2 regions of the Streptomyces sp. NPDC052036 genome follow, and region 2 is predicted to be linked to the other one. Evidence: riboswitches for the same ligand, from Rfam matches in the RefSeq annotation. Region 2 holds a riboswitch; the other holds the start of a gene.
The links. A riboswitch is a leader RNA that binds a small molecule or an ion and turns the genes downstream of it on or off. The one in region 2 is predicted to bind cobalamin.
Positions count from the first base shown of each region.

Region 1 (15,578 bases), on a different contig from region 2:
TGTCGGCGTGCACCCAGTCCGCGAGTCGATCGGTGTACTTCGCCGCCGCCTCGCGGGCGCCATCGTTCTTTGTGTACCGGGCACGCAGCCACAGCAGCCCCGCCCAGAGACCGCCCGTCCACGAGCCGCGTCCGGTCGTCGTCCACCGGCCTGTGCGGGGGTCGGCGAACAGCGGGAAGCGGTCCCCGACTTGGGCCTGGGTGGCCACCACCCGCTCCAGGACGGAATCCAGCGCCGGAGCCACCCAGTCGGGGACATCAGGGCGGGGCTGCGGAGCCATGCCCATCAAGCCCTTCGCCGCACGCGCCGCGCTCATCGCCCAACGACCGAACGCCGCTCACGCACCGCCCAGGCCAGCGCCACCACACTCGCCCCCACGAACTCTCCGGCGACCAACAGCCATCCCGTCCCGTACCGCCCTGCGCCCGCCAGTAGCCCGAAAAGCGGCGGACCGATCGCGAACCCGGCGAAGAAACCGGCCGAAACCAGCGCCGAGTCCTGACCGGCCCGGCCGGGCGCCGCACGCTGCATCACCAGCACCATCGAGGCCGCGTTGGCCGCCACCGCGAAGAGGCCCACAGCCACCGCAGCGGCCCACGCCAGCGGGTGCGCGTACGCCGAGGCCGCCAGCAGCAGCGCCGCCCCCACCGCACCGGCGGCCAGTCCACCCGGCAGCCACGCCGCCCGGCCCGGCTGCCCAGCCACCTTCGACCAGCCCACCCGCCCGGCGATGCCCGCGATGCCCAGCACCGCCACCAGCGCACCGGCCGCCGTCGGTCCGAGCCCCAGCCGCCGCACGCCGTACAACGCCAGATATGTGTTCACCGACGCGATGCCGCAACCCAGCAGCAGCGAGAAGAGCGCCAGCCGGCCGATCGCGCCACGCGGGACCCACGAGGCCGGCGCAACCTTCGGCGGCGGGTCGGCGGGCAAGGCACGAGCCGCCCAGACGGCCGCCAGCACGGCCGCACCGGCCGCCGTCCACACCGCGCCCCGCCAGCCGGTCATCCCGGCCAGCGCGGCCAGCGGCAGCCCGGCCGCGAACGCGCCCAGCTGCACCCCGGACTGCTTCATACCGGTCACCGAGCCCCGCCGCTCTATTGGTACGGCGGCCAGGATCGCCTTGTTCGTGGCGGGGTTCGCCAGCGCCTGAGGAAGACCGCCCAGCGCGACCGCCGTCAGCAGGAAGCCGGTGCCCGGCGCCGAGCCAATCAGCGCCAGCGCCACCGCCGACACCAGCAGCAGTGCGACCAGGCAGCGGCGCGGACCCAGCCGGTCCACCACACGCCCGCCCGCCGGCGAGAGCACGGCCGCGGCCCCGAAGCCGACGGTCGTCGTCAACCCCAGCACGGTCGGTGACACCTTCAGGTCGTCCACGAGCCGTGGTCCGAGCGCACCGAGCAGGAACAGCTGCATCATCGAGAAGGCCATGGCGCACGTCAGCAGCGCCGTCATGGCACCTGTCGCCTGTGCCGGACCGTTTCCGGCCGCGGTCCCGATCTGACTCTGAGTCTGGCTCTGGTCCGCCGCCACCGACGTTCCTCCTCCCACCCGGGAATCTCCGGGGCTTCGAGAGAAGTCGGGCTCAACCGCCGAGGAGTTCCACCCCGTTACCGTGGCCTGGATCACAAATTCGGGGCTGAGGGGGGCATAGTCCGTTTTCCGTACCCCCCGGTGACCATGGAAGCGCGAATGCGAGGATGAGGCTGCCATGACTGCTGGGTGGTGTTCTCGCACGGTACGGGCCGCGGTGTTCGCGGCCTGCTGTGTGCTGCTCACGGCCCTGGGTCACATCATGATGTCGGGAACCGCGGTGCCCTGGTGGGCCATGACCGCGGGCGCGGTGGCGACGGGCGGTATGGCCTGGCGGCTGGCCGACCGCGAACGCGGACCGCTTCTCGTCGCCTCCACCGCGGTGGCCACGCAGGCCGTACTCCACTCGTCGTTCTCTCTCGCCCAGGCTGTCGCCCACCCCGTACCGTCCGGCGGGAGGTCGCTCGCCCAGCAGTGGCTCACCTACCTCCTGTGCGCTTCGCCATCGGGGGCGGGCTCCATGGACGAGATGAACTCCATGGGCCACGACATGGCCGCCGTGCACTCCATGTCTTCCATGGGCTCCATGCCTCCCATGGGCTCGATGGACCACATGGCTTCCGCAGCGCCCGCCGGCGCCGTCGCCCACGACATGGCCACCATGTCCTCGACCGGCATGCTCCTCGCCCACCTGCTGGCCGCACTACTGTGCGCGCTGTGGCTCGCGTACGGCGAACGTGCCGCGTTCCGCATCCTGCGGGCCGTCGCCGGCTGGCTCTTCGCGCCGCTGCGCCTGCTCCTCCGGCTGCCCGTGCCGCCGCACCGGCCGCGCGTCCGCGCCCGCCGAGCGGAGTCGGACCGGGCACCGCGCCTCCTCCTCACCCACGCGATCACCTCTCGGGGCCCGCCCGCCGGGACCGCTGTCGCCTGACGACAGCCGGTTCCCCGAGGCCGTCCCCACAGCCGTCAAGCCGTCGGTTCCCTGCCTCGGGCATCGGCCGTGCGCTCCAGCGCCCGGCCGTCCACCCCACCACCGGGTTCCGATCGTGTCGCCCGCTGCCCTGCGGCGCGCGCCGGCCGGACGCCGGATACCTGATTCCCGAGAAGGACAGATCCCAGGTGATCACTCCTGCCCTGCCTGCATCGTGCGAACGATCGAGGAAGAACTCGAGAGAAGACTCGATCACGGCCTTGGCCCTCGCCGCCCGCGGCGGCGAACCCGATGCCGTCGACCTCTTCGTACGCGCCCTGCACCGAGACGTCCGCCACTACGTGACGTACCTCGGTGCCGACCCCCAGAGCGCCGACGACCTGACTCAAGACACCTTCCTGCGGGCCCTCGGCAGCCTGCACCGGTTTGAAGGCCGCTCCTCGGCCCGCACCTGGCTGCTCTCCATCGCCCGTCGCGCGGTCATCGACAGCATCCGCTACAACTCGTCCCGCCCCCGCCTGTCGGACACGGACGACTGGCAGTCGGCCGCCGAACGCACCCAGCCGCGCGACCTGCCCGGCTTCGACGACGGCATCGCACTCACCGAGCTGCTGAACACGCTCCCCGACGACCGCCGCGAGGCATTCGTCCTCACCCAGATGGTGGGACTTCCCTACGCGGAAGCGGCTCACCTCAGCGACTGCCCGATCGGCACGGTGCGCTCGCGGGTCGCCCGCGCCCGCATCTCCTTGATCGCGTGGCTCGACGAGGCCGAGCAATCCGCGCCGACGGCCTCAGCCGCCTGAACGGTCGTATGCGATGGCCCGGATCGCCCGATGATCCGGGCCATAAGTACGGTCTGGCCAACCAAACGGTGTTCGGGTCATGGCGTGCACCCGTCGCTGAACCAGTGCGATGCGGCTGCTGACGAACAGGTTCCCGACGCAGGCAGTCCGGGAATCCGCGAACCCGCGCACTTCCGCCCGGGCGACGATCTCGATGACGACCCAGTGATCGGGCCGCACCTGCCCCTCGGAGATCTTGTTGCCGTGCTCGTCCTCCGCCCCCTTGAAAAATAGAGCCCTTCCATCAACCACAGTCCTGTGACCGCGTCGAACCTCGTGCAGCCTCGGCGGAGGTTGAGCACTTACCCGACTCTCGCGCCGGAGAGGTAGCTGACCACAATGAAGCAGGCCGCGCTCAGCAGTCGGCCAGTTCCGGGGCCTGTTCACGGGTGATGCGGGCGGAGCGCCCGGGCTCGCCGTCCGGCAGACCGGCGATCGGAGCAACGAGGTAAGCGTGCTCGGCGAGGCCCGTTCGCTGAGGCAAGCAATCCCGGGAGTGGAGCGAACGACGTGCTGCGGGGTCGGCCGGGCCTCGTTGTGCCGCGCGTCCTTGCTCCTGAGCCTCGAAGCGGGGAGCCCTCGTACGTCGGTTACCGTGCCCGACGCCGCACCACGTCGTAGCCCGCTCCGTGGCAAAAGCCCCGTCGGGATGGTTCCCGACGGGGCTCCGCCGTATCACCCGCTATCACACAGCTGTCACCAACGGGGCGGACCCTCCCGGACCAGGAAGCCCTGACCTGCGGTTTCGTGCCCGCGCTGGAGTGGCTGGACGGTCCCTACAACCTGTGCCAGGTCGTACCAAGTGAGGGACCCAGGATCAGGACAGGTGCGTCTTCCGGCCCGTCAAAGCGGTATTGCAGGGTGTTCGTCGGTGTCTCACTCACGCCTTCACGCTCTCACATCTCACCATTTCTCACGTGCTGGGTCGCAACCCCGTGCAAGCCGTCCCATGTTGTGGCAGCATCGCGAAGATCCTCCGCAGCCGGCTTCACATTCGGCCCGGCGGGACTTCGGTGCCCCAGGGATCGATCCCGAGGCGCATGACCCGGTTGTCGCCGCGATCGTGACCTTCTTGGTAACGGTCTTCAGGCGGTTCGGGTTGCGCCGCGCGGCCGGGGGCTCCGGCGCGGGGTGAAAGCGTAGAGGTCGAGGATGTCGGGGCGGGGAGCGATGCCGGGGCCGCCGGCCCGTACCCATGCGGCGATGTCCTCGGTGGCGGCCGGGTCGTTGACGAGGCCGAGCCAGACGGGACGGGCGCCGGCGGCGCGTCCTGCGGCGGAGGGCTGGACGACGATCACATTGGCCTGATCGCACACGTCCAGGCAGGTGGAGACCCGTAGGGGCGCCTGCTCCGCGAGGCGGGCGGTCTGCTCCGCGTGGTCGACCCCGGTCACCTTCGGGCTTCCGCAGCAGCAGTCCCTGCACACCACGATCCGGCACGGCGCCGGACCGGCGGGGCCGGCTCCCACCGGTTCATCGGTTCGTGTCTCGGACATGGCTCGTCACGCTCCTCCTCCGGGGAGATCCGCCCCGGTCTGGGTCGAGGAGGCGACGACGTGAGTCTCCTGGCTCTCGGGTCGCTGCTCGTCCCGTCCTTCCCGCCCGTCTCCGGGCGGTGGTCTGTTCGGGATCCGCTCGCCGATCACAGTGGCGGGACCGCGCCGGTCTTCCACCGGCTTCCTCGTTCCGCCGTCGCCTTGTCGTCGGGCATCGTCGCATCCCGGGTGACAGCGCGTCATCACCGCCCTGCGTGCGGACGGTCGGGGCGCCCGCCGCCGGGCGCGGTGGCGGACAAGGCCTTCGGGGCGTCAAGTGCCTGGCGGAGGGGAGGTTCTCCAGGATGCGGGTGTCCAGCAGGAGACTCTCGCCGAACTCCGTCATGTTCGCGAGGAGGGGGACAGGGGACCGCTTCGCGGAACGCTTCGAACTCGGCCTCGTCCGCGAAGGCTTCGGAGAAGATCGCGCCGGCGTCGACGTACGCCTTCGCCCGGTCGATCGCCGCTGCCAGGCCCCCGACGGCGCGAGCGTCCGTGCGGGCCGCGAGCAGGAAGTCCGGATCACGGCGGGCGTCCACGGCCGCCCTGAGGCGGCGGGCCATGTCCTCCCGCGGCACGACGGACTTGCCGGCGAGGCGGCCGCAGCGCTTGGGGTCGGCCCGGTCCTCCAGATGCAGTCCGGCCACGCCCGCGTCCTCCATCAGCTGCACGGGGCGGGCGGCGTTCATCGCTTCGCCGAAGCCGGTGTCGGCGAAGCGATGAGGACGGGCAGGTCGGTGACCCGGGTCGTCTGCCGGGCGCGGGCCACCCCTGGCGGAGACTTCACTCGATCGTGTGCCTCGCTGACCGGCCGGGCCCGGCCGAGGCATCCCTCGCGAGACCGCGTCGCCCATGAACCGCTGGGCGCACGCCCGGTGTTACCGGGCGGACCATCGCGGGCACCACGGAACTCAGCGACGACCCATGGGAGTTCGTATGAGCAGCCTCGACCACTACGACCACGACCCGGACGCCCTGGCCTGGGCCCGCGCCAAGGTCCGCAGGTCCGTCGACCGGGCCGAACGCGCCGCCCAAGACCGCGCTCTCAGTGCCGGGGAACGCGAGGAGTGGCGGCGCATCGCCTCCTATGTGCGGCGCGAACTCCTCACCCGCGACGATGTCGTCCACGCCGCGTTCGACGAGCGCCTGCCCGCGTTCCACGGCGCGGTCCCGGCACGGAACCCTGAGAGAGACGAGGACCCGGAAGCCACCCTCAACACCCTCTCCCCCGCCGAGCGCCTCAAGACGGCGGGGGCCGTCGCCCGGATCCGTGCCTGGATCGCCAGCGAGCCCGTCACCGCGGACACGGGCTTCGGGGACGGCTATCGCGAAGCCCTCCGTGACATCCAGGTCCTCATCGGGCCGACACCCGAGGAACATCCTGCGCAGGAGCACGAGGAGCCCGCTCGGTGAACCCGCCGACGCCTGTCCGTTACGGCTGTGTGGGATGCGACGTGCTGCTGTTGCTCCGTTGCAGGGCTTCCTGCCCTCGCTGGTTCGCGACCTGCAACGCCTTCAGATAGTCGGCCTGCGGCAGGCGCGCGCACTCCGGTGCTCCTATCCCGCCGTGCCGCCCCGTGACCATCCTGTCGGTGCAGGCGGCGATCTGACCGGCGCTCGCGTGGGTGGCCGTGGCGGTCGGCCGCGCGGGCGTGCCGTGGCCCGGGGCCGAGCAGGCCGTCGAAGCGAGGACGAGGGCGGCGAGTACGACAACGGTGGTGCGGGACAAGGGGTCTCCCGAAGGCACGGTGGCCGGTCTGGGCAGCAGACGGCCTGGAGGTACGGCGGCACGAGACCGGACACCACGTGCCGCGCCGCCACGCTATCGGACCGTCAGGTCGCCGACGACGCGCTCGGCTCGGGCCTGAGAGGCCGTTGACCTGAGAGGCCGTTGGCCGCTTGGCGCCGTTCAACGTTTGGTGCCGCTCACCGCTCTGTGCCGCTCACCGCTCGGCCGGAGCCCCCAGTCCCGTCAGCGCGCCGACCGGGTCCGGGTCAGGGGTGCCTCGGGGCCACCAGTCCTCCTGGCCCGGTTCCGACTCGTAGGCGTACCACAGTCCGTCCGTGCCGAGCCGGAGCTGCGCGTGCCCGTCCGGGTGCGTGAGGCGGTTGCGCCAGGGCCGGAACGCGGGCAGGTCCGCGGCCAGGAGCTGGGGACGAGCGCGGTCGAAGCGGCCGGCCGGCGGATCCCACGGTTCCTCCAGGACGGCGAGGGCCCCCGGTCCGCCCTGCCGCCATGCGGCGACCGCGCGCCCCAGGTCGCCCGGGGTCCGCCCGGCCGCGGCGGCCAGCGAGGAGTACAGCGGGCGGGTCGCCGCCGTGAGGCCCGAACCCGGGCGGGCGGCGGCCAGCCGTACCGCGTCCTGCCACAGCGTCAGGTCCGCGACCGGATCCTGCCCGGTGGTGAGCAGGGCGTGCGCCCGGGCCGCCGCGTCCGTGGCCAGTTGGTCCAGCGCGAGCGGGTCCGGGCCGCCGGGCGCCGCCGGGTACGCCGGTGGCTGCTCGGGGTGAGCGGGCGGCGGCAACGGTGCGGGAAGCGGCGGCAGTACACGCCGGGCGACGGCCTCACCGGCCCGTACTCCGGGCACGGGCGCGGGGCGCTGTTCCCGGGCGGCGCGGGCCGCACGGGCCGCGTTGCGCCGGGACAGCGCGTCGATCAGCGCACGCTCGCCCCGGCCTCGGAGCAGGAGCAGCACGAAGGGGTCCTGGTCCAACAGCCGGGCGGTCTGATAGCAGACCGCGGCGGCGTGCTTGCAGGGGTGGCCGTCGTCGGGGCAGTTGCAGCGCGGTTCGAGGTCGCCGGGTCCGGGGAGCAGCCGGACCCCGCACTCGGCGAGGGAGTGCGGCACCTGTCTGTCCAGCAGTGCGGCGATATGGCCCGGCCGCTCGGCGGCGGCGTCCAGGAAGCGGTCCCACTCCTCGTCGGAGAACGTCCGCAGCCGCACCTGCACCCGGTAGGGACGCGGACGGCTCCCCTGGACATACGCGAGGACGAGCCCCGGGGTGACGGTGATGGCGTCCACGTGCCCCCGGTCCGCGTACGCCCGTCCCCGGGCCAGCCGCGCCGCGTCGAGGGCGCCCTCCTCCAGCGCCGCGACCCAGGCGTTGCCCCACCACGTCCCGGCGAACCGGTCGGCGGAGTCCTCCGTCGACTTCTGCTTCGGCGTGCGCGTCGGCAGGGAGGCGAAGGTGCGCCGCAGCTCGCCGTCACGGTCCGGGGCCGCCATGGACCGCGGGTAGCGCGCCGCCGGGGGCGCGGCGGGCGGCGTGTCCCGGGGTTCCTCGGACGGATCCGGTGTCGCCTGCGGGCGTTTCGAGAACAGGTCCACCACCTCGGGCCGGGAGCGGGCGGACGCCTCCTCCCTCCGGCCGCCGGTGGTCGGCGGGGCGGAGGCGGTTCCGCCGCGCGGTGCCACCGACGGCGGGAGCCCGAAGGCTCCGGCGATCAGATCCCGGACGTCTCTGCTCCGGTCACCGGCCGCCCGCGTACGGGCGTCCCGGCGCCGCCGGGCCCCGGACAGCCGGACGACACGGGACGACTCTGTGCTGCCGCCGGGCGGCCCTGGTTCGGCGGTCGGTTCCCGTGTGCCGGGCGCAGCCTGCCCGCCGGGCGCCCCGGAGGCTCCGGGCCGACGCTGTGGTGCGCGGTCCTCTGCCGGCTTCGTGTTCCGCTCCTGTTCCGCTTCTGCCTCGGCCCGGGCGGCTTCTGCCCGGGCGGCGCGCAGGGCCTCTCGGGCGGCATCCCCGGGGCGTGTGGTGCGGGCGGGTTCCGAGGGCGCGGCTGTCGCCGCGTCTCCCTCGGTCCCTCCTCCGGTCCCGGTCCCGACAGGGGGTTCGTTCCCGGCCGGCGGCTCGGTCCCGGGCCCGCCCGGAGTCAGTGCGCCCGGAGTCGTCGCGCCCGCCCCGGTCTCCGCACCGCTGCGGCGGTCCGCGTTCGCCCGTCGTAGGGCCGCGCGTGCCGCGTCGCCCGGTCGGGAGTGCCTCCTCGTCCCCTCGGGCACGGTGACCTCCGCGTCCTCGGCGGGCGGCTCGCCGTCGCGGTCCTCCCCCGCGGCCCGCTCACGGTCCCGGGCGGCGCGCAGCGCGCGTCGCGCCGCGTCGGCGGGACGCCCGTCCGCGCCGGGTGTCTCCTCGGGACGCGTCTCCTTCTCCGCCCCGTTCACTCCGCCCTCCTCAGCGACACCAGGTCCTTCAGCTCACGGTCGGTCAGTTCGGTCAGGGACGTCTCGCCGGTGCCCAGGATCGCGTCGGCCAGGGCGCGCTTGGACTCCAGCATCTCGGCGATACGGTCCTCGACCGTGCCCTCGGTGATCAGTCGGTGGACCTGGACCGGCTGGGTCTGGCCGATGCGGTAGGCCCGGTCCGTGGCCTGTTCCTCCACCGCCGGGTTCCACCAGCGGTCGAAGTGGATGACATGGCCCGCGCGGGTGAGGTTCAGACCGGTGCCCGCCGCCTTGAGGGAGAGGACCAGGACCGGGGTCGCCCCGCTCTGGAAGCGGTCGACCATGCGCTCGCGGTCGGGCACCGCGGTGCCGCCGTGCAGCAGTTCGACGGGCACCGCGCGGGAGGCCAGATGCGTGGTGATCAGACGGGCCATGCGGACGTACTGCGTGAAGACCAGGGCCGAGCCGTCCTCGGTCAGCAGCGTGTCCACCAGTTCGTCGAGCAGGGCGAGTTTCCCGGAGCGCACGATGAGGCCGGCCGCCGTCCCGGTGTCCTCCTTGAGATAGAGCGCGGGGTGGTCGCAGATCTGCTTGAGCGAGCCGAGGAGCTTGAGGACCAGGCCCCGGCGGGCGATGCCCTCCGCCATCTCGATCGCCAGCATGGATTCCCGTACCACCGCCTCGTAGAGCGCGGCCTGCTCATGGCTGAGCGGCACCGGGTGGTCGGTCTCCGTCTTCGGCGGAAGCTCCGGGACGATGCCCGGGTCGGACTTCTTGCGGCGCAGGAGGAAGGGACGGACCAGGCGGGCCAGGCGCTCCGCGGCCTGTGTGTCCTCGCCGTTCTCCACGGCGCGTGCGTGCCGGGCGCGGAAGGACTTCAGTGGCCCGAGCAGTCCCGGGGTCGTCCAGTCGAGCAGGGCCCACAGTTCGGAGAGGTTGTTCTCCACGGGGGTGCCGGTGAGGGCCACACGGGCGGGCGACGGAATCGTGCGCAGGGCCTTCGCCGTCGCCGAGTAGGGGTTCTTGACGTGTTGTGCCTCGTCCGCGACGACCAGGCCCCAGGGCTGTTCGGCGAGCCGGGAGGCGGCCGTGCGCATCGTCCCGTACGTGGTGAGCACAAAGCCGCCGTCCAGGCCGTCCAGGGTGCGCTCGGGGCCGTGGAAGCGGCGCACCGGGACGCCGGGGGCGAATCGGGTGATCTCCCGCTGCCAGTTGCCCAGCAGTGAGGCCGGGCAGACCACCAGGGTCGGCTCACGACGGGCCCGGCGCAGATGCAGGGCGATGAGGGTGACCGTCTTGCCGAGACCCATGTCGTCGGCGAGGCAGCCGCCGAGGCCGAGGGAGGTCATGAGGTCGAGCCAGCCGAGGCCCCGCAGCTGGTAGTCCCGCAGCCGGGCGGCGAGGCCCGGGGGCGGGTCCACCGCGCCGACGCCTGCCGTCAGCCGGTCCCGGAGCGCGGCCAGCGCGCCGACCGGCACTGCCTCCACCGTCTCGCCGTCGACCTCCGTGCTGCCGGTGAGCGCGACGGACAGCGCGTCCACCGGGTCGAGCAGGCCCAGTTCGCGCTTGCGGGCCTTGCGGACGAGGGCCGGGTCGACCAGCACCCACCGGTCGCGCAGCCGGACGACCGGCCGGTGGGCCTCCGCGAGCGCGTCCATCTCGGCCTCGGTGAGCGGATCGCCGCCGAGCGCCAGCTGCCAGCGGAACCGCAGCAGGTCCTCGCTCTCGAAGAACCCTGTGCCGTCGGTTGCCGAGCCGGGCGCGGGCCGGACGACCGCGGTGGCGGTGAGGTCCTGCGCCAGGTCCCGGGGCCAGTGCACCGCGACCCCGGCCGCGCCCAGCCGGGTGGCCGCGACGCCCAGCAGCTCGGCCAGCTCCTCCTCGGACAGCGCGAGGACGTCCGGCGCCTCCTGCTCGACGAGCCGCTCCAGCGGCGGCCAGACGCGGGCCGCCCGGCGGACGGCGAGCGCCGCGTCCACCCGCGCGCGGGGGCCGAACGTCGTGGCCGCCTCGCCCGCCCACAGCTCCGCCGCGTCCACGACGAGGGTCGGGTCGGCGAGGCTGTGCACCTGCACGACCGCGGCTCCGGAGCGGCGGGCGCCCTCGGCGTCGTCGAACAGGTCGTGCGCCGACAGGTCCAGGCGCAGCGAGATCCGTACCCCCGCGTCCATGCCGGCCGCCACCTCGGCGGCCCAGGCCTGGGCCTCGGGCAGCCGCTGCGGACCGGCCGCCGCGAAGGGCCGGCCCGCGGTGTGCGCGGCGGCCGGGGTGCGCGGCAGGGTGTCCGCGACCGCGTCGAGGAAGGACCGCACGAGGGCCTCGGGCTCGGGCAGCAGCAGGGGGCCCTTGCCCGGGAGCGGGACGGCGTGCCCCTCGTACGGCAGGGCGGCGGCGATGGCCCTGAGGTGGGTGATGTCCTCCGGCTCCAGGGGGCCGGCGCGCCAGGCGTCGTCCCCTTCGGGGGTGAGTCCGGGCAGCAGGCGCCCGCGCGCGACGAGCCGGAGGGCGTGCAGGGCGGCCGCGCCCCAGCAGGCGGTGGCGGGGTGTGCGGCGGGGTCGCGCCGCGCCCGGGTGAGCAGCGGCAGGGCCTCGGCGACCGGCAGTGCCACGGCGGGCACGGTGCTTCGGCGCACTCCGGATCCGTGCCGGCGCACGACCGTCAGTTCCTCGGTGGCTCCGGACGGCGGTCGTCCGTCCTCCGGATCCCAGAAAGCGACCCGGCCGCGCCGGGGCAGCGGCTCGGGCAGAAAGACGGCGGCCAGCCGCGCGGGCACGACCGCCTCGGCCACGTGGTCTGCCATACGTCCGGTCACCTCCCGCCGTTGTCGCATCGAACGTCTTCGACTCTACGGGCGGGGTCTGACAATCGGCTCCGGCGAGCGGCCGGGCTCGGACGGTCCGGGGCCGGCCGCGGCCGTCAGGGGATCGTGCGCGAGACCACGTACACCGTCGGGTGCTGGGGGTCGGTCCTGTTCACGACGACGTCCAGGGTGGGTGCGGGGTTCTTCTGCGCATGGGTCAGCCCGGACCAGGGGCCGGGTCCCGTGAAGGCCCAGCCGACGATGTGCCGGTCGCGCTCGCCGACGGCGAGGTCGTCCTTCTTCAGCGAGGCGGGCGTGGCCTTCAGGGTGCTCAGGAAGCGGTTCAGGCCGTCGTCGCTCGTGCTGAACTGCACGTAGAGGCGGCTGGTCTTCCAGTTGTTCGTCTCGTAGGACGCCACGTCCGTGGCGTCCCTCGGGATCCAGATCTTGTACAGCCGGCGCTGCACCCGCGAGGGCCAGCCCTCGGTCAGTCCGGTCGCCGAGTACTTGTCCTCCTTGTCCTTGCCGCTGTTGCGGCTCTGGTTGGCGGAGATCACCAGATAGCCGGCGGGGACGCCGATGAGCAGGACGATGATCAGCAGGGTGAGCGCCCGGCGCCGGAACTTGTGCCACCCGCCCTCCGGGGGCCGCGAGGGCTCGTCCGGCGGGGACGACTGGCGCGGTATCGACACGGTGGTGGTCACAGCGACCCCTTGGCGGTGCGGCGGGCCTGCGCGTACCGCTCGTAGCGTTCGTAGCGCTCCACGCGGCGCCGGTTGGCGCGGCGGAAGCGGCGGGCGACGAGCCGGGCGAGGTCCGCGGCGCCGACCATCCCGGCCTCGGGGCCGAGCTGGGCGCGTGCGATACGGGCCTCGGGCCGGTAGCCGCGACCGGTCAGATGGCGCCGGAAGGCGTCCCGGGCGGGACCGATGAGCAGGTCGTCGGCCGCGCTGACCCCGCCGCCGATCACGAAGCAGGACGGGTCCAGGGCAGCCGCCAGGTTGGCGATGCCCACCCCGAGCCACTGGCCGATGTCCTGGAGCAGCTCGATGCACATCGCGTCGCCCTCGCGGGCCAGCTCGGTGATCATCGGGCCGCTGATGTCGGAGATGTTGCCCTTGACGTGCTCGATGATCCCGTATGCCACCGGGGAGTCCGCCGCGGCCAGCTCCTTGGCCTCGCGGACCAGGGCGTTGCCGGAGCTGTACTGCTCCCAGCAGCCGCGGTTGCCGCACGGGCAACGGTGGCCGCCGGGCACGACCTGCATATGGCCGAACTCGCCGGCGACGCCGAACTTGCCGCGCTTGACCTGGCCGTCCTCCAGGATGGCGCCGCCGATGCCGGTCCCGAGCGTGATCATCACGAGGTGGTCCTCGCCGCGGCCGGCCCCGAAGCGCCACTCGGCCCAGGCGGCGGCGTTGGCGTCGTTGTCGACCAGGACGGGGACGGCGAGCCGGCCGGCGAGGCGGTCGCGCAGGGGCTCGTTGCGCCAGGACAGGTGCGGGGCGAACAGGACGCGGTTGCGCTCCGCGTCCACCCAGCCGGCCGCGCCGATGCCGACGGCGTGCACATCGTGCCGGTCGGAGAGATCGAGGACCAGCTCGACGATGGTGTCCTCGACGACCTTGGGGCTCTTGGACTTGTCGGGCGTCTCGGTGCGGAGCTTCTCCAGGATGTTGCCGTCGGCGTCGACGACGCCCGCCATCACCTTGGTGCCGCCGATGTCGATGCCGACCGTCGGGACACGCGGGGCCGTCAGATGGGAACGGCGCTCGCGTGTGCCCACGGTCCGCAGGACGGTGGCCCGGGCGGAGCCGCGGTGGGTGAGGTCGCGGTAGGTGCTCATCGGGCCCGATTCTGCCTTACGCCGCGGCGGGCTTGCATCGTGGAGTCCCGGCGCCCGGTGCGGGACGGGACGGCCGCGGGCCGTGCGGCCCCCGCGGCTCCGCCGAGGCGGGTGCCGCTCGCCCGGCGCCGCCGCAGGGATCGCTCCACCCGGCGGAGCCGCACGGATCCCATTGCCCCGGGGGACCGCACAGGCCGCCTCCTATCGCCCCTAAAGACGGCCGCGTTCCAGTTCATGGCGCAGATCGTCCAGTTCGTCGCCGCCCGCCATCTGCCGGGTCAGCTCGTCCAGGGTGATCTCCTCGCGGGTGTGGCTGCCCACCATCGCGCCGCGCTTGAGCAGCACGAAACGGTCGCCCACCAGATACGCGTGATGCGGGTTGTGGGTGATGAATACAACACCCAGACCCTCGTCCCGTGCGGCAGCCACATATTTGAGAACCACACCCGACTGCTTCACGCCCAGGGCCGCCGTCGGCTCGTCCAGGACCAGCACCTTGGCGCCGAAGTACACCGCCCGCGCGATCGCCACACACTGGCGCTCACCGCCGGACAGGGTGCCGATGGGCTGGTCGACGTCGCGCAGGTCGATGCCCATGCGCAGCAGCTGCTCGCGCGTCGTCCGGCGCATGAAGTCGACGTCCAGACGCTTGAAGGGGCCGACGCCCCTGCGCGGCTCGGAGCCGAGAAAGAAGTTGCGCCAGACCGGCATCAGCGAGACCACGGCGAGGTCCTGGTAGACCGTGGCGATCCCGCGGTCCAGGGCCTCGCGCGGGGAGGCCAGGCGGGTCTCCTCGCCCTCGATGCGGAAGGAGCCGCCGTCGTGCCGGTGCAACCCCGCCACGATCTTGATCAGGGTGGACTTGCCCGCGCCGTTGTCGCCGAGAACGCAGGTGATCTCGCCCGCGTGCACCTCCAGGGAGACCCCTTCGAGGGCGCGGACATTGCCGTAGCGCTTGCTGACGTCCGCCAGGGCGACGAGCGCGGTGCGCTCCGTCACGTCCTGGGGCGCGTCCTCGGTCGTGTCCGTGGTCACGTCGTCGGTCATGTCGTGGCCTCCGCGCGCTTGCGGACCCAGGTGTTGAGCAGGGTCGCGAGGAGCAGCATCGCTCCGAGGAAGAACTTGAACCAGTCGGGGTTCCACTCGGCGAAGACGATGCCCTTGCTGGTCATGCCGAAGAGGAAGGCGCCCACCGCCGAGCCGATCGCGGAGCCGTAGCCGCCGGTGATCAGACAGCCGCCGATGACGGCCGCGATGATGTAGATCAGCTCGTTGCCGACGCCCTCGCCGGACTGGACGACGTCGTACGAGAACAGCAGGTGCTGGCCGGAGATCCAGGCGCCGAGGGCGACCCCCATGTAGAGGCCGATCTTGGTGCGCGTCACCGGTACGCCGACGGCGCGCGCCGCGTCCTTGTTGCCGCCGACCGCGAAGATCCAGTTGCCGGCGCGGGTGCGCAGCAGGATCCAGGAGGCGAGGGCGACCAGGGCGAGCCACCACAGGATGGTGACCTTGAACGGGACGCCGCCGACGGTGAGGGTGGACGCGAAGAGGGCCTGCGCCGAGGAGAAGCCGTCCATGTCGGAGATCGACTTGGTGGACACCGTGCCGCTGATCAGCTTGGTGAGGCCGAGGTTCATGCCGGTCAGCATCAGGAACGTGCCGAGCGTGACGATGAAGCTGGGCAGTCCGGTGCGGGTCAGCACAAAGCCGTTGAAGGCGCCGATCGCGAGCGTGACCAGGAGCGACACCCCGACGCCGACCCAGATGTTCGCGGTCATCTGGTAGCTGAACATCGAGGACACGAGCGCGGACGACGTCACCATGACGCCCGCCGACAGATCGAACTCGCCGCCGATCATCAGCAGCGCGACCGGGACGGCCATGATGCCGATCGTGGACGCCGCGTACAGCACCGTGCTGA
Region 1 covers NZ_JBFAWW010000001.1:275,690-291,267, forward strand. Annotated here, with positions in the region: gene AB0L95_RS01400 (sugar ABC transporter permease) at 1-316, opposite strand, end outside; gene AB0L95_RS01405 (MFS transporter) at 313-1,455, opposite strand; gene AB0L95_RS01410 (hypothetical protein) at 1,712-2,464, shown strand; gene AB0L95_RS01415 (sigma-70 family RNA polymerase sigma factor) at 2,653-3,270, shown strand; gene AB0L95_RS01420 (hypothetical protein) at 3,259-3,561, opposite strand; gene AB0L95_RS01425 (hypothetical protein) at 3,665-3,793, opposite strand; gene AB0L95_RS01430 ((2Fe-2S) ferredoxin domain-containing protein) at 4,395-4,805, opposite strand; cobalamin riboswitch at 4,847-5,040, opposite strand; partial or broken gene AB0L95_RS01435 (isocitrate lyase/phosphoenolpyruvate mutase family protein) at 5,137-5,610, opposite strand; gene AB0L95_RS01440 (hypothetical protein) at 5,781-6,257, shown strand; gene AB0L95_RS01445 (hypothetical protein) at 6,277-6,573, opposite strand; gene AB0L95_RS01450 (SWIM zinc finger family protein) at 6,788-9,007, opposite strand; gene AB0L95_RS01455 (SNF2-related protein) at 9,004-11,808, opposite strand; gene AB0L95_RS01460 (sugar kinase) at 11,925-12,512, opposite strand; gene AB0L95_RS01465 (ROK family glucokinase) at 12,509-13,654, opposite strand; gene AB0L95_RS01470 (ATP-binding cassette domain-containing protein) at 13,865-14,701, opposite strand; gene AB0L95_RS01475 (ABC transporter permease) at 14,698-15,578, opposite strand, start outside.
Region 1: it holds a riboswitch for cobalamin, as region 2 does, so the genes downstream of both, AB0L95_RS01430 ((2Fe-2S) ferredoxin domain-containing protein) here and AB0L95_RS21630 (CbtB-domain containing protein) in region 2, are expected to answer to the same signal.

Region 2 (15,578 bases):
TCCTACGCGACCGCGCCGGGCTCAGCGACGAGGCCGTCGAGGCCGTCGGAACCCTGGAGAACATGTCCTCGCGGCTCTACCTCTCCTTCTTCCACAGCTTCCTGAGCCGCAGCGACATCAACCCCGCCGTCCGCTACTGGGAGATCCCCGGCGGCAGCTGGCGCCTGCCGCACGCCCTGTACCAGGGCCTGCACGACGAGGTGCAGCTCGGTCAGCGCATGATCCGTCTTGAGTACCACGACCCCAGCCGCGACACCGACCCCGATGGCACCGGGGCGGTCGGACCGGACGGGTGGGGCGTGGCGGTACAGACCGTCGACGAGGAAGACCCGAAGGAACTGCCTCGTCTGTGGACGGCGGACCTGGCGGTCGTCACCATCCCGTTCTCCGCGCTGCGCTTCGTGGAGATTGTCCCCTCGATGTCGTACAAGAAGCGCCGCGCCATCATCGAGACCCACTATGACCAGGCCACCAAGGTGCTGCTCGAATTCAGCCACCGCTGGTGGGAGTTCACCGAGGACGACTGGCGCGACACGCTGGACGGCATCGCGCCCGGCCTGTACGAGTACTATCGGCGGGGGCACGAGGCGGACACCGAGACCGTGTCCGTGCCCACGCTGCCCGAGCCGGAGGCCGGGCTGCTCGGCGCCGCCGTCAAGGACAGCCTCGTCACCGAGGAGATGCGGCGGATCGACGGCAGTCTGCCGCTGCGCGGCCCCGCCGTCCGGCCCGCCACCCACTGCTTCGGCGGGGGCTCCGCCGCCGACAACCCCAACCGGTTCATGTACTACCCCTCGCACCCGATCGCGGACAGCACGGGCGGCGGCGTCGTCCTCGCCTCGTACTCCTGGTCCGACGACGCCGCACGCTGGGACTCCATGCCGAAGGCGGAGCGCTACCTCTACGCCCTGCGCAACCTCCAGGCCGTGCACGGCCGGCGCATCGAGGTGTTCTTCACCGGCCGCGGCGCCACGCAGAGCTGGGCCCGCGACCCGTACGCCTTCGGCGAGGCCGCCATCTACACCGCGCACCAGATGACCAGCTTCCACCTGGACGTCTCCCGGCCCGAGGGCCCAGTGCACTTCGCCGGCGAGCACACCTCCCTCAAGCACGCCTGGATCGAGGGCGCGCTGGAGAGCGCCGTCCGCGCCGCCCTTGCCGTCCATCAGGCCCCGCCGGTCACCGACAGGAACGGTTCGGACCAGGACGTCTCGGGTGCGGACCGGGAAGGGGAGTCCTCGTGAGCGCGATCACCCCGGCTTGCACGATCGCCCGCTATCTCGCCCTGCGATTGGCTGAGTTGGGCATCACCCATCTGTTCGGCGTCCCCGGCAACCACCTCGGCCCGTTCCTCACCACCCTGCGGGCCCAGGGCGACATCGAGTGGGTCGGCACTCCGACCGAGGGCGGCGCGGGCCAGGCCGCCGACGCCTACGCCCGCATCCACGGCGTGGGCGCGGCGGCGGTGACGTACAGCGTGGGCGCGTTCAATCTGCTCAACGCCTGCGGCGGCGCGTACGTCGAGCAGATCCCGCTCATCGCCGTCAACGCCTGCCCACCGTACGAGCAGTGGCAGAACTTCCGCGCCGTCGGGCTGCTCACCTCGCACATGAGCCCCCGCGCCGAGAGCAACCTGGACGTCTACCGACAGGTCACCGTGGACGCACAGGTCATCTCCCATCCGGGCTTGGCACCCGCCCAGATCGACGCCGCGCTCACCGCGTGCGTATCCGAGCGCCGGCCGGTCTACCTGGAGGTCATGGAAGACCTGTGGGACGAGCCCTGCCCTGAGCCGACGGAGCCGATCGTCCGCCGCGAACGGCCTTTCAGCGAGCGCAACCAGAGCATGCTGGACCGCGCCGTGCAGGCGATCCTCACCCTGATCGAGGAGCACCCCGGCCCGGACGGCAGGCCCCGCCCGATCGTGTGGGCCGGCGAGGAGATCGCCCGGTACCGGCTCGGCGGGGAACTCACCGACCTGGTGGAGGCAACCGGCGTACCGTTCTGCACGACCGTCGGCGCCAAGGCCGTCGTGGACGAGGACATGCCGCAGTTCCACGGCGTCTACAACGGCAAGGCCAGCCACCCGGACGTGCACGCGATCTTCAAGGACTGGGCCACCTGCCGGATCGGACTCGGGGCCTGGTCCACGTCGAAGAACCTCGACGGCGAGCAGAACGTCGGCACCGACTGGGTGATGGCGGCGCACGGCGGAGTCAGCGTCGGCACCTCCTACTTCCCCGACGTCCAGCTCGCCCAGTTGCTGCCCGCCGTCCAGGACGCGCTGGCGAAGGCCTACGGCACCGAGGGTCTGTCCGCGGACTACTACGCCGAGTCCTACAGCTACGGGGGAGCGCGGGACGACCGCCCCGCCGGCCTGGCGCAGTACCGCGCCTCGCTGAGCGTCAGCGGTGCGCGGTCCCGGGACGCCGAACGGCTCACGTACGACGGCGTGTTCGACCGGGTCAACCACTTCCTGGGCCGGGAGACCACGGACGACTGGACGGTCGTGTCCGACGCCGCGTTCTCCCTCATCGGCTCGATGAACCTGTCCCTGTCCGCAGGCGGCTTCCTGTCCCAGATCAGCTGGCTGTCCATCGGCTGGTCGGTCGGCGCGGCCACCGGCGCCGCGCTCGCCCCGGAACGCGAGGGCGCCCGCCCGATGGTGTTCGTCGGCGACGGCGCCTTCCAGGAGACCTGCCAGGAGATCTCCACTCACACCCGCCTCGGGCTGCGCTCGGTGGTGTTCGTCCTGGACAACGGGTCCTTCTACGGCATCGAGCAGATGTTGGTGCACCCGGCCTACTACGCCGGAGAGGACCCCGCCGAGCCGGACTTCTACAACGTCCTGCACCCCTGGCACTACGACCGCCTCGCGGCCGTCTTCGCCGACAAGGACACCCCGGCGAGCGGCCTGAGCGTCGCCCGCCCCGCGGAGCTGGACGACCTGCTGGCCCGCCTCGGTGACCCGCACGACCCGGTCAACGCCGGACCCCTCCTGGTCCGCGTCCGCCTGCACCGGCACGACTATCCGCGGGCCATGGCGTACAAGGTGCCGAATACCTCGTGACCGGCATCCTCGTGGCCGAAACTCCCGTATCCGAAAATCTCGAATCCCGAGGGGGAAAGAAATGGCTGATCTGAATGTACTGATCGCGTTCGACGCGGCCACGATCGTCGAGCAGAATCCCAACGCGTCGCGGAATCCCGACGCGCCGACCTACGTCGACCAGAGCCTGATCTACATGACGACGCGGCACGACCACATCGTCGGCACCTCGGGCGCCGAGCTGAACCTGCGGGCCGAGCCCGGGGACACCGTCCGGTGGCGGGAGACGACGGTGTCGCTGGGCAGCGACTACAAGGCGCTGTTGTACCGGTACGTGAGCAGCGACCGCGACCACACACTCATCAGGACGCCGGAAATCGAGGTGGTCGACGGCGTCTATCCGCTGCCGCGGGAGGGCAGCGAGGGCAGTCCGGATTTCGTGACGCAGAAGTACCAGGACCACTACTGGCGCACCACGGTGAAGAGCGTCGGCAAGGTCGTGTACCACTTCTACTTCCAGATCCTCGACCGGCACCGGCAGTTGCAGGGGTACTTCCAGTGGGACCCCTTCATCACCATTGAGGACTCCTGACGGTCCGATCGTGACGGGCGGCGGCGCGGTCACCACCGCCGCCGCCCCCGGCGATGAGGAAGCCGTCGCGTTTCAACCTCGGCGCCGGGTACGTGACCTGGTGCCGGGGACGCTGTCGGACCTGTCGCGCAAGAACGGCGGCTTTCGGAACGGCGAGCAGGGCGACGATGGTGATCGGCTGCTGGCAGTGGGGGCCCCGCCGGGTCGCGGCCGGCTCCAGCGGGTCCCGCTCGGCAGCGGCTGGACGGGAGGTGCCACGGGGCGCGGCCTTCGGCCGAGACGGGAGTTCGGACAGAGGCGGTCGACCGCGATCTCGCAGCACGGCTCCCCGCGAACGTCAGGCTCAGGATCTGCCGGCGGTCTCGGCGGTCTCGGCGAGGTCGCCGGCACTGGCCGCTTCGTCCTGGGCTATGCCGAGAAAGCGCTGGATCGCTTCGACCGGCATGTCGAGCCCCTCGGACGCCAACTGCTCGTCGCCGAACACCTGCACTGCCTCGGTGACAGCCAAGGCCAGTTCAACCTCTGCCTTGCGGACCTTGGCCTCGGCCTTGTCCACGGTGTCGACCACCGCCAACTGGCGGCGCTGCTTCTCCTGAAGCCTCTGTTTGCGGGAAAGGATTTTGTCAGAGTTCTGCATAGACATGACCAAGATCATAATCAGTTCGCGTGCCCACTCGACGCCCTGTTCCACAGCCGGGTCACCGTCACGTCGGCCCGGTGGAGCAGGCCGAAAGCAAGACCTCCCCTGCGGGAACAGCCCGCGTGAGTGCCGGATCTGCCCCCGCTCGGACTGCAGGCGCCGACATGGGGCTGGGCGACGGCTCCCGCCCAGCCTGTGCGTCCGCATTCGCCCTGTTGGCGACCTCGCGGAGGCGTGAGCCGCCGCGCGGGCGTCAGGCCGTGTACGGATAGGCCGGATAGGTGAGGTAGCCGGCGTCGCCGCCCTGGTAGTACGTGGTCTCGTCGATGGGAGCGATCGGCAGGCCGACGCGGAGGCGTTCGACGAGATCGGGGTTGGCCAGGAAACCGCGGCCGAAACTGATCAGGTCGGCGCCCAGGCCCAGCCAGTGGTCGGCTTCCTCGCGACCGGTCTGCTTGGGGCCCATCGGGAGGACCGGATTGATGATCAAGGTCCCGGGCCAGGCGCGGCGTAGACCGATGAGCACCTCCTCGTCCGTGGTCGCTTCCAGGTGGACGTAAGCGAGTCCGAGACGGGACAGCTCTGTCAGCAACGTGGTGTTGAGGGCGAGTGCGTCGGTCTCCTCGACGCCCCAGAAGCCGCCCCCCGGGGAGAGGCGGATGCCCGTCCTGGCCGCCCCGACCGCGTCTACCGTCGCGGCCACGGCCTCCACGGCGAACCGGATCCGGCCCGCGATCGTGCCGCCGTAGCGGTCCGTGCGCCGGTTGGCGTTGGAGGAGAGGAACTGGGAGATCAAGTAACCGTTGGCGCCGTGGAGTTCGACTCCGTCGAAGCCCGCGTCGATCGCGCGGCGGGCCGCCTCGGCGTACGCGTGGGCGTGCTCGGGTACCTCGGCGGTGTCCAGCGCGCGGGGCATGGGTGCGGGCTGCGGGCCGGTCGGGGTGAAGACGTCGCCCACTGCGGCGATCGCCGAGGGGCCGACGGGCTGGTGGCCGGTCGTGTCGGGGTGCGAGACCCGGCCGCCGTGCATGAGCTGGGCGAAGATCCGTCCGCCGTTGACGTGCACGGCGTCGGTCACGGCACGCCATGAGGCGGCCTGCTCCTCGGTGTGCAGTCCGGGCGTGCCCGGGTTGGACTGCCCGACGAGGCTGGGCTGCACGCCCTCGGACACGATCATTCCGGCCGACGCGCGCTGCGCGTAGTACGTTGCCATGGACGGCGTGGCAACGCCGCCGGCCGCGGCCCTGACGCGGGTCATCGGGGCCATCACCATCCGGTTGGGCAGGGTCAGTTCACCGAGTCGGTAGCTGCTGAACAACGTCGTCACGTCGGGCTCCTCCGTCTGTGCATCGCGTGCCTAGTACCGGGCACAGCGCTACGCTAAAACCTGACATGGATGTCAGAGGCAAGCGGTGTGGCGTGGTTCACGAGGGGAGACGGTCGTGCGGATCGGCGAGCTCGCGGCACGTACCGACGTCAGCGTGCGGTCGCTGCGCTACTACGAGGAGCAGGGGTTGCTGACCAGCAGCCGTAGCGCCAGTGGGCAGCGGCATTACACGGAGGCCGAGGTGGAGCGCGTGCGATTCATCCAACGTCTGTACACGGCGGGCCTGTCCAGTCGTACGATTTCCGAGCTGCTGCCCTGCGTCGACACGCCCAGCGAGGGCAACTCCGATGCCGCTCTCGAGCGGATGGCGCAGGAGCGCAACCGCCTCTCCGAGTACATCGACGAACTCGTGCGGACCCGGGAAGCGTTGGACGGCCTGATGGCCACGGCCCGGGCCCACCGAGAGAGCCTGCGCACTCCGGCCGGCACGCGCTCAGGGCGTTGAACGCGCACCGTGGTTCCGGATCGGGATGCGGTACTTGAGGGACTGCGCGGCGCAGGGACCCGGACGGCGCGCTGTCGCCAGGTTGTCCGGTTGTCCAGGTGGTCGAGTTCCGCCAGGGCGCGGGTGTTGCGCGGCGGCCGGCTGGACCTGCTTCGCCCTGCGTGTCAAGGACCCGAACCGGCTGCCGAGTTCGAACTCCAGCGGCCGAATCGCAGCTCCACGAAGAGGGAGCAAGTCAGCGGCGGCCGCTCCGACTTCGCGTACGCCTGCTTCCTTGCCCACTCCTCGCTCACCACCCCGGCCGGCACCGCGATCGCCCAGGCCGACGTCAGATGGCAGATCGAGAAGGGCGACGAGCAGGGCAAGCAGCTCGTCCGCCTGGACCAGTACCAGGTCTGCAAGCCTGACTGACGCTGCTCTGAGGCCGGTCCTTGCCCTTCTGGAATATAGGAGCAAATGCCCCTATTGCTGGCTCGTCAGCGCCAGACCGTAATGACCACAGATTGCGACTGAGGAGCTACAACATGACCGTGAAGGTTGCCGCCGTCCAGATAAGCCCGGTGCTCTACAGCCGCGCGGGCACCGTCGAACGTGTCGTGAAGAAGATCCACGAGCTGGGAAGCAGGGTGTCGAGTTCGCGGTCTTCCCGGAGACCGTGATCCCGTACTGTCCGTACTTCGGCTTCGTGAAGGCGCCCTACGCCCTGATCGCCGACGGCGAGCAAATTCACGCCGCGATGTTCCCCGGCGGCCTCGGCAGCGAGAAATTCGCCCCCCAGATGGAGGTCGCCATCCGCCAGCACGCGCTGGAGTCGGCCTGCTTCGTGGTCAACGCCACCGCCTGGCTCGACGACGACCAGAAGGCGAAGCTCGTCGAGGACAACGGCGTCCCCGTCGGCTTGTTCTCCCACGGATTCTTCACGGCCATCGTCGACCCCGAGGGCCGCATCGTCGGTGAGCCGCTCGCCGCCGGCGAGGGCGAGGTCATCGCCGACCGGGACTTCACGATGATCGACCGCCGCAAGCGCATGGCTGACACGCGCGGCCACTACGCCCGCCCGGAACTGCTCAGCCTGCAGGTCGACCGCATGCCGACCGCGCCCCTCCACGAGCGCGGCACCGCCGTCGCGGCCCAGGCCACCCGGGTCGACGAAAAGCGTTCCACCGCGGCCCAGTGACCGTGCCCCCCGTCTCCGGCCGGCCCGCGGGCCGGCCGGAGTGACGCAAGACGGAGCCCCCGGCGGCCCAGCGATGACGGACAACGAGGTCCGAGGGACTTCGGGAGTCCGGGATCACCTCCGCCGGGTCCGGTCGAGGGACGCACCCCTCGAAGTACCCCGCACAACCCGACCCGGGCGGCACGCCCACCACCACCCGTGCCGCCGGGACCAGAAGACAACCTGCCGGCGGAACGTTTCCGCTCCACCATCGCGCTGCTGTCGATCACCACCGTGGCGGGTGTCGGCCTGGGGTACCCGCTGACCGGTCTGATCACCGAGGGCTTCGGGTACCACGGCAGCTTCTGGTTCGGCGCGCTGGTCAGCGCCGCCGCCCTCGTGTCGGCCGCGCTCGTCGTGCCGCGCTCCCGGCATCTGGCCTGCCGTCGCTTCGACGTGGTGGGCGCGGTCCTGTTCGGCGCGGTCCTCGCCGGGCTCCTGCTCGTGCTGAGCAAGGGAGGGTCCTGGGGCTGGACATCGCCGGCCCTGCTCGGCCTGCTCGCCGCGTCCCTGGCCTGTCTGGCGGTCTGGATCGTGTACGAGCTGCGCATCGGCCCGCCACTGGTCGACCTGCGCAAGCTCCGCAACCGCGTCGTGCTGACCGCCGACGTGATCGGACTCGCCGCGGGCATCGGGATGTACCTGCTCCTGTCCCTGGTCACGCGGCTGGCCCAGGCACCCGTGGGCGCGGGCCACGGCTTTGGTGCGTCGGTCGTCGTCACCGGGATGATCCTGCTGCCCTTCTCGGTCGGCAGCCTGCTGGCCGGCAGGGCCGTCCCGCTCGTGGCGGGCCGCCTGTCCTGGCGGCTGACGCTGCCGCTGTCCTGCGGCGTCGTCCTCGTGTCCATGCTGCTGTTCGCGCTGAGCCGGTCCGGCCTGTGGGAGCTGTTCCTCGTGACGGGCGTGGCGGGCGTGGGCGTGGGCTGCGTCTTCGCCCTGGTCCCCGGGTTGATCGTCAACTCGGTGGCCGCCCAGGAGGTCGGGAGCGCAATGGGCTTCAACCAGGTCCTGCGCTACGTCGGGTTCTCCACGGAAGCGCGTTGAGCGCCACGGTGCTCGCATCGCACACCTTGCCCGGACAGTCCCTGCCCGACCCCAACGGCTACGGGGCCACGGCCGTGCTGGGCTGCGTCATCTGCGCGGCCGCCGCAGTCGCCGCTGTCATGCTCCCAGGGCGCCGCGGCCACGAACCCGGCCTCGCCACCGAAGCAGGGCACGGACCGGCCGCCGCCCCATTTTCTCGTCCGGACCCGGAATCCCGGGCCTCGACGAAACCCGGCCGGACACGCGGATGACCACGACCGCCCGGCACCGCCTGAGCCCGGTGGCACTCCCGTCCCGCGGCCGGCAGGTGTCCGATCTGGGCGGCCGGTTGCCGGTCCGGACCACCCGCCCTCCTGCCCTGAAGCGCCTGCGCCGGGGTGATGGAGGGTGCGGCCCTAGAAGCTGAAGCTCATGAACGCCCCATGACCGCGCTCAGCCGCCCCGGCGAAGAATGCGACGAGCTCCTCGTAGGAGCGCTCAAGCCACTCCAGTTCGCCCTCGGCATCGAACCTCCACATGTTGGGGTACACCTCCTCAACCGTCATCCGCTCCGGGGCGTAGTGGGCCGCCAACTGTTCCCACGGGGTCGCCCGCAGACGCCGGGCCACGCTCTGGATCTGCTCCGCAGACCACCCGAACAGGGTGCCTTCCTGAAGGATTTGAGACCCGTCCATCAGGAATTCGATATCCACCTCTGTCTCGTCGAGCAGGAACTGGAGGCCGGCCCACGCCTTGCCCGGGCCGCCGTAGGGACGATCCGGCATCGGATCGCAGGCGTACAGCTCGTAGACGTACGCCTTGGCCCAACTCGGTTCCCTTTCCGCCCTGTCCAGCTCCTCCCCTGTCGCGCTGATGAACCCAATGCTCACGCTCATGAAAAGCAATCCCCCTTGGTCACCGTTTGATCGACCATTTGCTCCAACAGCGACGGCGAGTGTTCCACACGGCTCTGGCCACCGGGCTGCACCCTGCGGCGATGGGCGCTGAGACCAGTCTTCAAAGATCGCCGGACGTGGTGTCGGCCGATGTCGACTTCACCGCCGGTGTCGGGGCGGTCTGGATCGTGTGGCGTCCGAGGACGGCGGGGCGCACTCGGCCTCACGCGCAGGCTTGACCCCAGCGCTCCATCGCCACGGCCCATGGATCAACTGCGTCAACGTGTGCCTCGGGCGGGATGTGGGTCACGTCTCATCGGCGCCCGCCGGATCGAGGCTCCCGAGCAGCGCACGCTCATTGCTGTTCGGACGTCCCCCCAGCATCAAACGTGGAGCCGGACCTGCCATGAGGGCGCATCCCGCAGATCGATCCACGACGTGATGCGCTTCGTCTGTCATCGGCCCACTTCCCACTCGTAGTCGAACCAGATCCGATGCGTCCCGTCAGCGTCGACGGCCATTCCTCCGGCACCGGAGATCCCGGCCAGCTCTCCCGTGCCGCTCGTGGGCACGATGGTGAAGAACTCCGCCGTGCGATCGCTGCCGGACGTCGTCGCCGAGTGCACGAAGTTGAAGGCGCCGACCCGGCCGCACAGCGAGCCGTCGAACGACTCCATGGCCACATAGGTGCCCACGCCGGTCGTCTGGTCGAAGGCAGCGGTGAACAAGGTCGCCGAGCGACCGGCGACCTCGCCCTCGAAATGCTTCTCCATCGTCGCGACACCCACCGGAAGCCCAGTGGACACAGCCGGGTCCGGCTTCAGCTCGGTCGGGACGAACGCTTTGACAGTGAACGTTCCTGTAGCTCTCATGGAACGACCGTATCGGTGCGGTCTGACACCGCTCCTCCTTTGGGCGGACTGCTGCCGGCTCATCAAGTAGCGCTTGTAGTGTGCGACTCCTTCTTGCGTTCGGGCGGTCGGCAGACTTGTAGCCGCACCTCAGTTCCTTCGACACCCCGCTCGTTTCCCACGCCACCAGGACCCGACCATGAACGCTCCCCTCCTCACTCTGACCGCCTCGGCGGCTGCCCTGTTCTCCAACGCCGACGGCGACGTCCTGATCGTCAATCCGACATACAAGAGTTACTGGAATCTCCCCGGCGGCGCCGTCGACCGGGATGAAACCCCTCAGGACGCAGCCGCCCGCGAGGTACGCGAGGAACTCGGCATCACCCCGCCCATCGACCGTCTGCTGGTGCACGCCTGGGTCAGCTCTCCGGGCCGGGGGGCACAGGTCCTGTACATCTTCGACGGCGGCACCCTCAGCGCCGAGGACCAGGCCGCGATCACTCTGCAGGAATCAGAGCTGAGCGAGTACCGCTTCTGCCCGCCGGACGCCATGGAGCCCGGTCTGATCCCCCCACATCTGACAGATGTCTGGCAGGCTGCGCTGACGGCCCGCACCAGCCGACACCCGGCAGTGCTCACGGTCCGGCTGTAAGCATGAAGGGCTGGCTGGAGGCGAAGCCCCGGCCGGGCTCCCGGGGGAGGGGGTTCAGGCGGCGTTGCCTCCGGGGACCGGTTCGGAGGTGAAACCGAGGTCGTTCAGGTCGATCGCGTCGGCCATCGCCTTGAGCCCCGCGTCGCTGAAGTGCAGGTGGTCGCCCGCGTCGTAGGCGGGCAGGATGCGGTGGGGGTCGGCGGGGTCCCGGACCACGGCGTCGAAGTCGACGACGGCGTTCGGGCTCGGAGCCGACCGGAGGCTGAGCGCCTCGCAGGCAACCACCGCCGGAGACCGGTCTGCCCGGACAAACCCTCAGACCGGAAGGCCAGTTGTCCGATCTCACCGAACGCGAACGCGTCCTGGCCGCCGTCGCGAGCGGCCTGAGCAACGCCGAGATCGCGGCGCCGTCTCCGAGTCCGCCTTCTCCGCCTTCTCCGACTCCGCGATCAATGTAGGGTCAACGTGATCTCGCGATGCACTCATTGCTGGAGAACACCCTATGTCTGTGAGTTCGTCTGATACGGCGATATGGCTGCGGCGGTTCGGCGCGGTTGCCGGGCCGAGGCAGCGCCTGGTCTGCTTCCCCCATGCCGGCGGTTCCGCTGGTGTCTTCCGCGGCTGGCGCCGTGGACTGCCCGCCGACGTGGAACTGCTGGCGGTCCGCTACCCGGGGCGGGAGGACCGGATCAGAGAACCGTTCGTCGAGGACATGAACGAGATGGCCGGCGAGATCGCCGAGCAGCTGGCTCCGCTGCTCGACAGCGGCCTGGTCCTGTTCGGGCACAGCATGGGTGCGGACCTGGCCTTCGAAGTGGCGCTGCGGCTGGAGGAGAACCATGGCCGGCCCCCGGCCATGCTCGTCGTGTCCGGCAGCGGCGGCCCCGGCACCAACAACCGCGACCTGCCTGACGACGACGATGAATCGGTCGTCGACTTCGCCAAGTCCCTGGACGGCGTCAACTCGGCGGCGTACGAGGACAAGGATCTGCGCCCGCTGCTGCTCCCCGCCCTCCGTGCGGATCTGCGCATGATCAGGAACTACTCTCCTCGGCCGGGCCGGACCATCAATTGCCCGCTCTCGATCTATGTCGGGTACAGCGACCCGGATGTCACCATCTCCGAAGCACATGCGTGGTCGCATGCGTCGGTCGGTGGATCGAGCATCAAGGTGTTCCCCGGGGGGCACTTCTACTTGGTCGACTCCGAGCCGGAACTGCTGGACGACCTGTCCGCACGGCTGCGCGAGGTGCGGGCCGCCGACACCACGGTGGCTGCGGCCCCGAGGAGATCGTCCGCGACCTGACCTGAGTCCACCAGATCCTGGAAGGAACCGACGAGATCATGCGCGTCCTCGTGGCCCGCGGCCTGACGGAGGCATTCGGATGACCGGCAGTGAGGAACCCGTCCTGTTCCACACCTCCGGGCGGGCCGCCCGTATCACCTTCAACCGCCCGAGGGCACTCAACGCCCTGAACCATGCGATGGTTCGCCGCATCGACGAGGCCCTGACCGCGTGGGAACACGACCCCGCGGTGGAGGCCGTGGTCATCACCGGCGCGGGGGAGCGCGGCCTGTGCGCGGGCGGCGACATCCGGGCCGTCCACGACGACGCCCGCGACGGGGACGGCACGGCCTCGGCCGCGTTCTGGCGCGACGAGTATCGCCTCAACGCCCGTATCGCCCGCTACCCGAAGTCGTACGTCGCCACCATGGACGGCATCGTGATGGGCGGCGGGGTCGGCGTCTCCGCGCACGGCAGCGTTCGCATCGTCACCGAGCGGTCCAGGGTCGCGATGCCCGAGACCGGCATCGGCTTCGTCCCCGACGTCGGCGGCACTTATCTGCTCGCCCTCGCCCCGGGCGAGTTGGGCACCCACCTCGCCCTCACCGGTGCGCAGATCGGTGCCGCCGACGCCCTGCTGTGCGGCCTCGCCGACCACTACGTACCGTCCACCTCGGTCCCCGAACTCCTCGACGACCTCGCCGAGACGCCCGTACGAGAGGCCCTCGTCCGCCATGCACGGCCCGCACCGCCGGGAGAGTTGGCCGGACAGCGGGAGTGGATCGACAGCTGCTACGCCGCCGACAGCGTCGAGGAGATTCTCGACCGGCTTCTCGCTCACGGCGGTCGGACGGCCAAGGAGACCGCGGAGATCTTGCTCTCCAGGTCGCCCACCGCCCTCAAGGTCACCCTGGCCGCCCTGCGCCGCGCCCGCCGCCTCGGCCGGCTGGAACACGTCCTCGACCAGGAGTACCGCGTCTCCTGCGCGGCCCTGCGTACCCACGACCTGGTGGAGGGCGTCCGCGCCCAGATCATCGACAAGGACCGCAACCCGCGCTGGTCCCCGGCGACCCTCGCCGAGGTGTCCGACTCCGACGTGGAGCGATTTTTCGCCCCCCTCGGCGACCGCGAACTGGGGCTCGCCGGACCCGGTACCGCCACGGAGACGGCCCGGTGAGCCAGCGGCGCCCGTGTCGCGCGGTGTTCTTGTCCGCCTGGTGTGGAGAGGAAGATCACGCCAGGGGGAGGCCATCTTGGCCACGCACCCGACACGCGGTACGGTCTCTCCGAGATTGACGACGGTACGACGGAAGCCGGTGAAAGTCCGGCACGGTCGCGCCACTGTGTGCGAGACGCCTCCCGGGGCGGCTCGTGAGTCAGACCCGTGGCTGTCGTCCTGTGCACCACCGAGATGGGACGCGAACTCCCAGAGGAGGTCCTGCCATGGCGCAGACCGTCGCCCAGCCGACAGCCACCACCCCCGTCGTTCCCGCCAAGCTGCCGCTGAACGCGATAGCTCCCTGGGCGGTTTTCTTCGGCATCCTCATGCTCATCCTGTTGTACTTCGTCGGCGCCGAGCAGGGCGCCACCTCCGTGTTCAACGGCACGGACGTCCATGAGTGGGTGCACGACGCCCGCCACCTGCTCGGCTTCCCCTGCCACTGACGCGAGGGACGCCGCACACCCATGAACTCCGCAACCGTACGCAACCTTCTCGTGCGGGGCATGCTCGGCGGCCTGGCCGCCGGCCTGCTCGCGCTGGTCGTGGCCTACCTCCTCGGTGAGCCGAACGTCGACAGCGCGATCAGCTTCGAGGCAGCCCACTCCCACGAACACGAGATGGAAGTCGTCTCCCGCTCACTGCAGTCCACCGCCGGTCTTGCCACCGGCGTCCTGGTCTACGGAGTCGCGTTCGGCGGCATCGCCGCACTCGCTTTCTGCTTCGCGCTCGGCCGGGTCGGCAGCTTCTCCCCGCGGGCGACCGCGCTGCTGCTGTCCGGCTGCGCGCTGCTGGCCGTGTACGTCGTGCCGTTCCTGAAGTATCCGGCCAACCCGCCGTCGGTCGGCAACCCCGACACCATCGGCAAGCGGACCACCCTGTACTTCCTGATGATGCTGCTCAGTGTGCTCCTGGCGATCGCCGCCACCATTCTGGGCAAGCGGCTCGCGCCGCGACTGGGCAACTGGTACGCGACCGTTGTCGCCGTCGTCGGCTTCGCCGTCCTGATCGGTCTGGCGTATGCCTTCCTCCCGGTGGTCAACGAGGTGCCGAAGGACTTCCCGGCCACCCTGCTGTGGCGGTTCCGTCTCTCGGCCCTTGCCATCCAGCTCGTCCTGTGGGGCGGATTCGGTCTGCTCTTCGGCGAGTTGGCGGAGCGCCAGCTGAATCCGAAGCCCGTACCGGCCACTCGGGGCCGGGCGGTCGCCGCTCCGAGCTGAATTGACCCGAGACACAAGAGGGCCCACGGAACCATCCGGGGCCCTCTCGCGTTCTCCGGGCACCGACAGACCCGGTCCCTGGTGAGACCGGCGGATCAGGACGCGGGCAGCTCACCGCGGACGGTGCGGGCCGCGGCGACCAGGTTCTCCAGCGAGGCGCGGGTCTCGTCCCAGCCGCGGGTCTTCAAGCCGCAGTCGGGGTTGACCCACAGACGTTCGGCGGGGATGGCCTTCAGCCCGGTGCGCAGCAACTCCGCCGCCTCCTGCTCGCTCGGCACGCGCGGGGAGTGGATGTCGTACACCCCGGGCCCCGCCTCGCGCGGATAGCCATGGGCGGCGAGTTCGCGGGCGACCTGCATATGGGAGCGGGCGGCTTCCAGGCTGATGACGTCGGCGTCGAGGTCGTCGATGGCCTGGACGATGTCGCCGAACTCCGCGTAGCACATATGGGTGTGGATCTGGGTGTCCGGCCGCACACCGCCGGTGGTGAGCCGGAACGCCTCGGTGGCCCACCCCAGATAGGCGGGGCGGTCGGCGGCGCGCAGCGGCAGCGTTTCGCGCAGGGCGGGTTCGTCGACCTGGATGACGCGGGTCCCGGCCGTCTCCAGGTCGTGGACCTCGTCGCGCAGGGCGAGTGCGACCTGGCGGGCGGTGTCGGCGAGGGGCTGGTCGTCGCGCACGAAGGACCAGGCGAGCATGGTGACCGGGCCGGTGAGCATGCCCTTGACGGGCCGGTCGGTGAGGGACTGGGCGTATGTCGTCCAGCGCACCGTCATCGGCTCCGGGCGGAAGATGTCGCCGGCCAGGATCGGCGGGCGGACGTAGCGGGTGCCGTAGGACTGGACCCAGCCGTGCTGGGTGGCGAGATAGCCGGAGAGCTGCTCGGCGAAGTACTGGACCATGTCGTTGCGTTCGGGTTCGCCGTGTACGAGGACGTCGAGTCCGGTCTTCTCCTGGAAGGCGATGACCTCCCGGATCTCGGTCTTGATGCGCTCCTCGTACCCGTCCGTGTCGATCCGGCCCGCGCGCAGGTCGGCGCGGGCGGCGCGCAGTTCGCCGGTCTGCGGGAAGGAGCCGATGGTGGTGGTCGGCAGCAGCGGCAG
Region 2 covers NZ_JBFAWW010000015.1:66,777-82,354, forward strand. Annotated here, with positions in the region: gene AB0L95_RS21550 (FAD-dependent oxidoreductase) at 1-1,244, shown strand, start outside; gene AB0L95_RS21555 (thiamine pyrophosphate-binding protein) at 1,241-3,070, shown strand; gene AB0L95_RS21560 (inclusion body family protein) at 3,132-3,641, shown strand; gene AB0L95_RS21565 (hypothetical protein) at 3,985-4,284, opposite strand; gene AB0L95_RS21570 (alkene reductase) at 4,535-5,608, opposite strand; gene AB0L95_RS21575 (MerR family transcriptional regulator) at 5,724-6,113, shown strand; gene AB0L95_RS21580 (hypothetical protein) at 6,204-6,524, shown strand; gene AB0L95_RS21585 (hypothetical protein) at 6,638-6,772, shown strand; gene AB0L95_RS21590 (nitrilase-related carbon-nitrogen hydrolase) at 6,769-7,290, shown strand; gene AB0L95_RS21595 (hypothetical protein) at 7,489-8,373, shown strand; gene AB0L95_RS21600 (YfbM family protein) at 8,769-9,248, opposite strand; gene AB0L95_RS21605 (DUF3224 domain-containing protein) at 9,704-10,120, opposite strand; gene AB0L95_RS21610 (NUDIX hydrolase) at 10,299-10,751, shown strand; partial or broken gene AB0L95_RS21615 (SGNH/GDSL hydrolase family protein) at 10,806-10,991, opposite strand; gene AB0L95_RS21620 (alpha/beta fold hydrolase) at 11,254-12,057, shown strand; gene AB0L95_RS21625 (enoyl-CoA hydratase/isomerase family protein) at 12,137-13,213, shown strand; cobalamin riboswitch at 13,299-13,443, shown strand; gene AB0L95_RS21630 (CbtB-domain containing protein) at 13,480-13,701, shown strand; gene AB0L95_RS21635 (CbtA family protein) at 13,723-14,475, shown strand; partial or broken gene metE (5-methyltetrahydropteroyltriglutamate--homocysteine S-methyltransferase) at 14,571-15,578, opposite strand, start outside.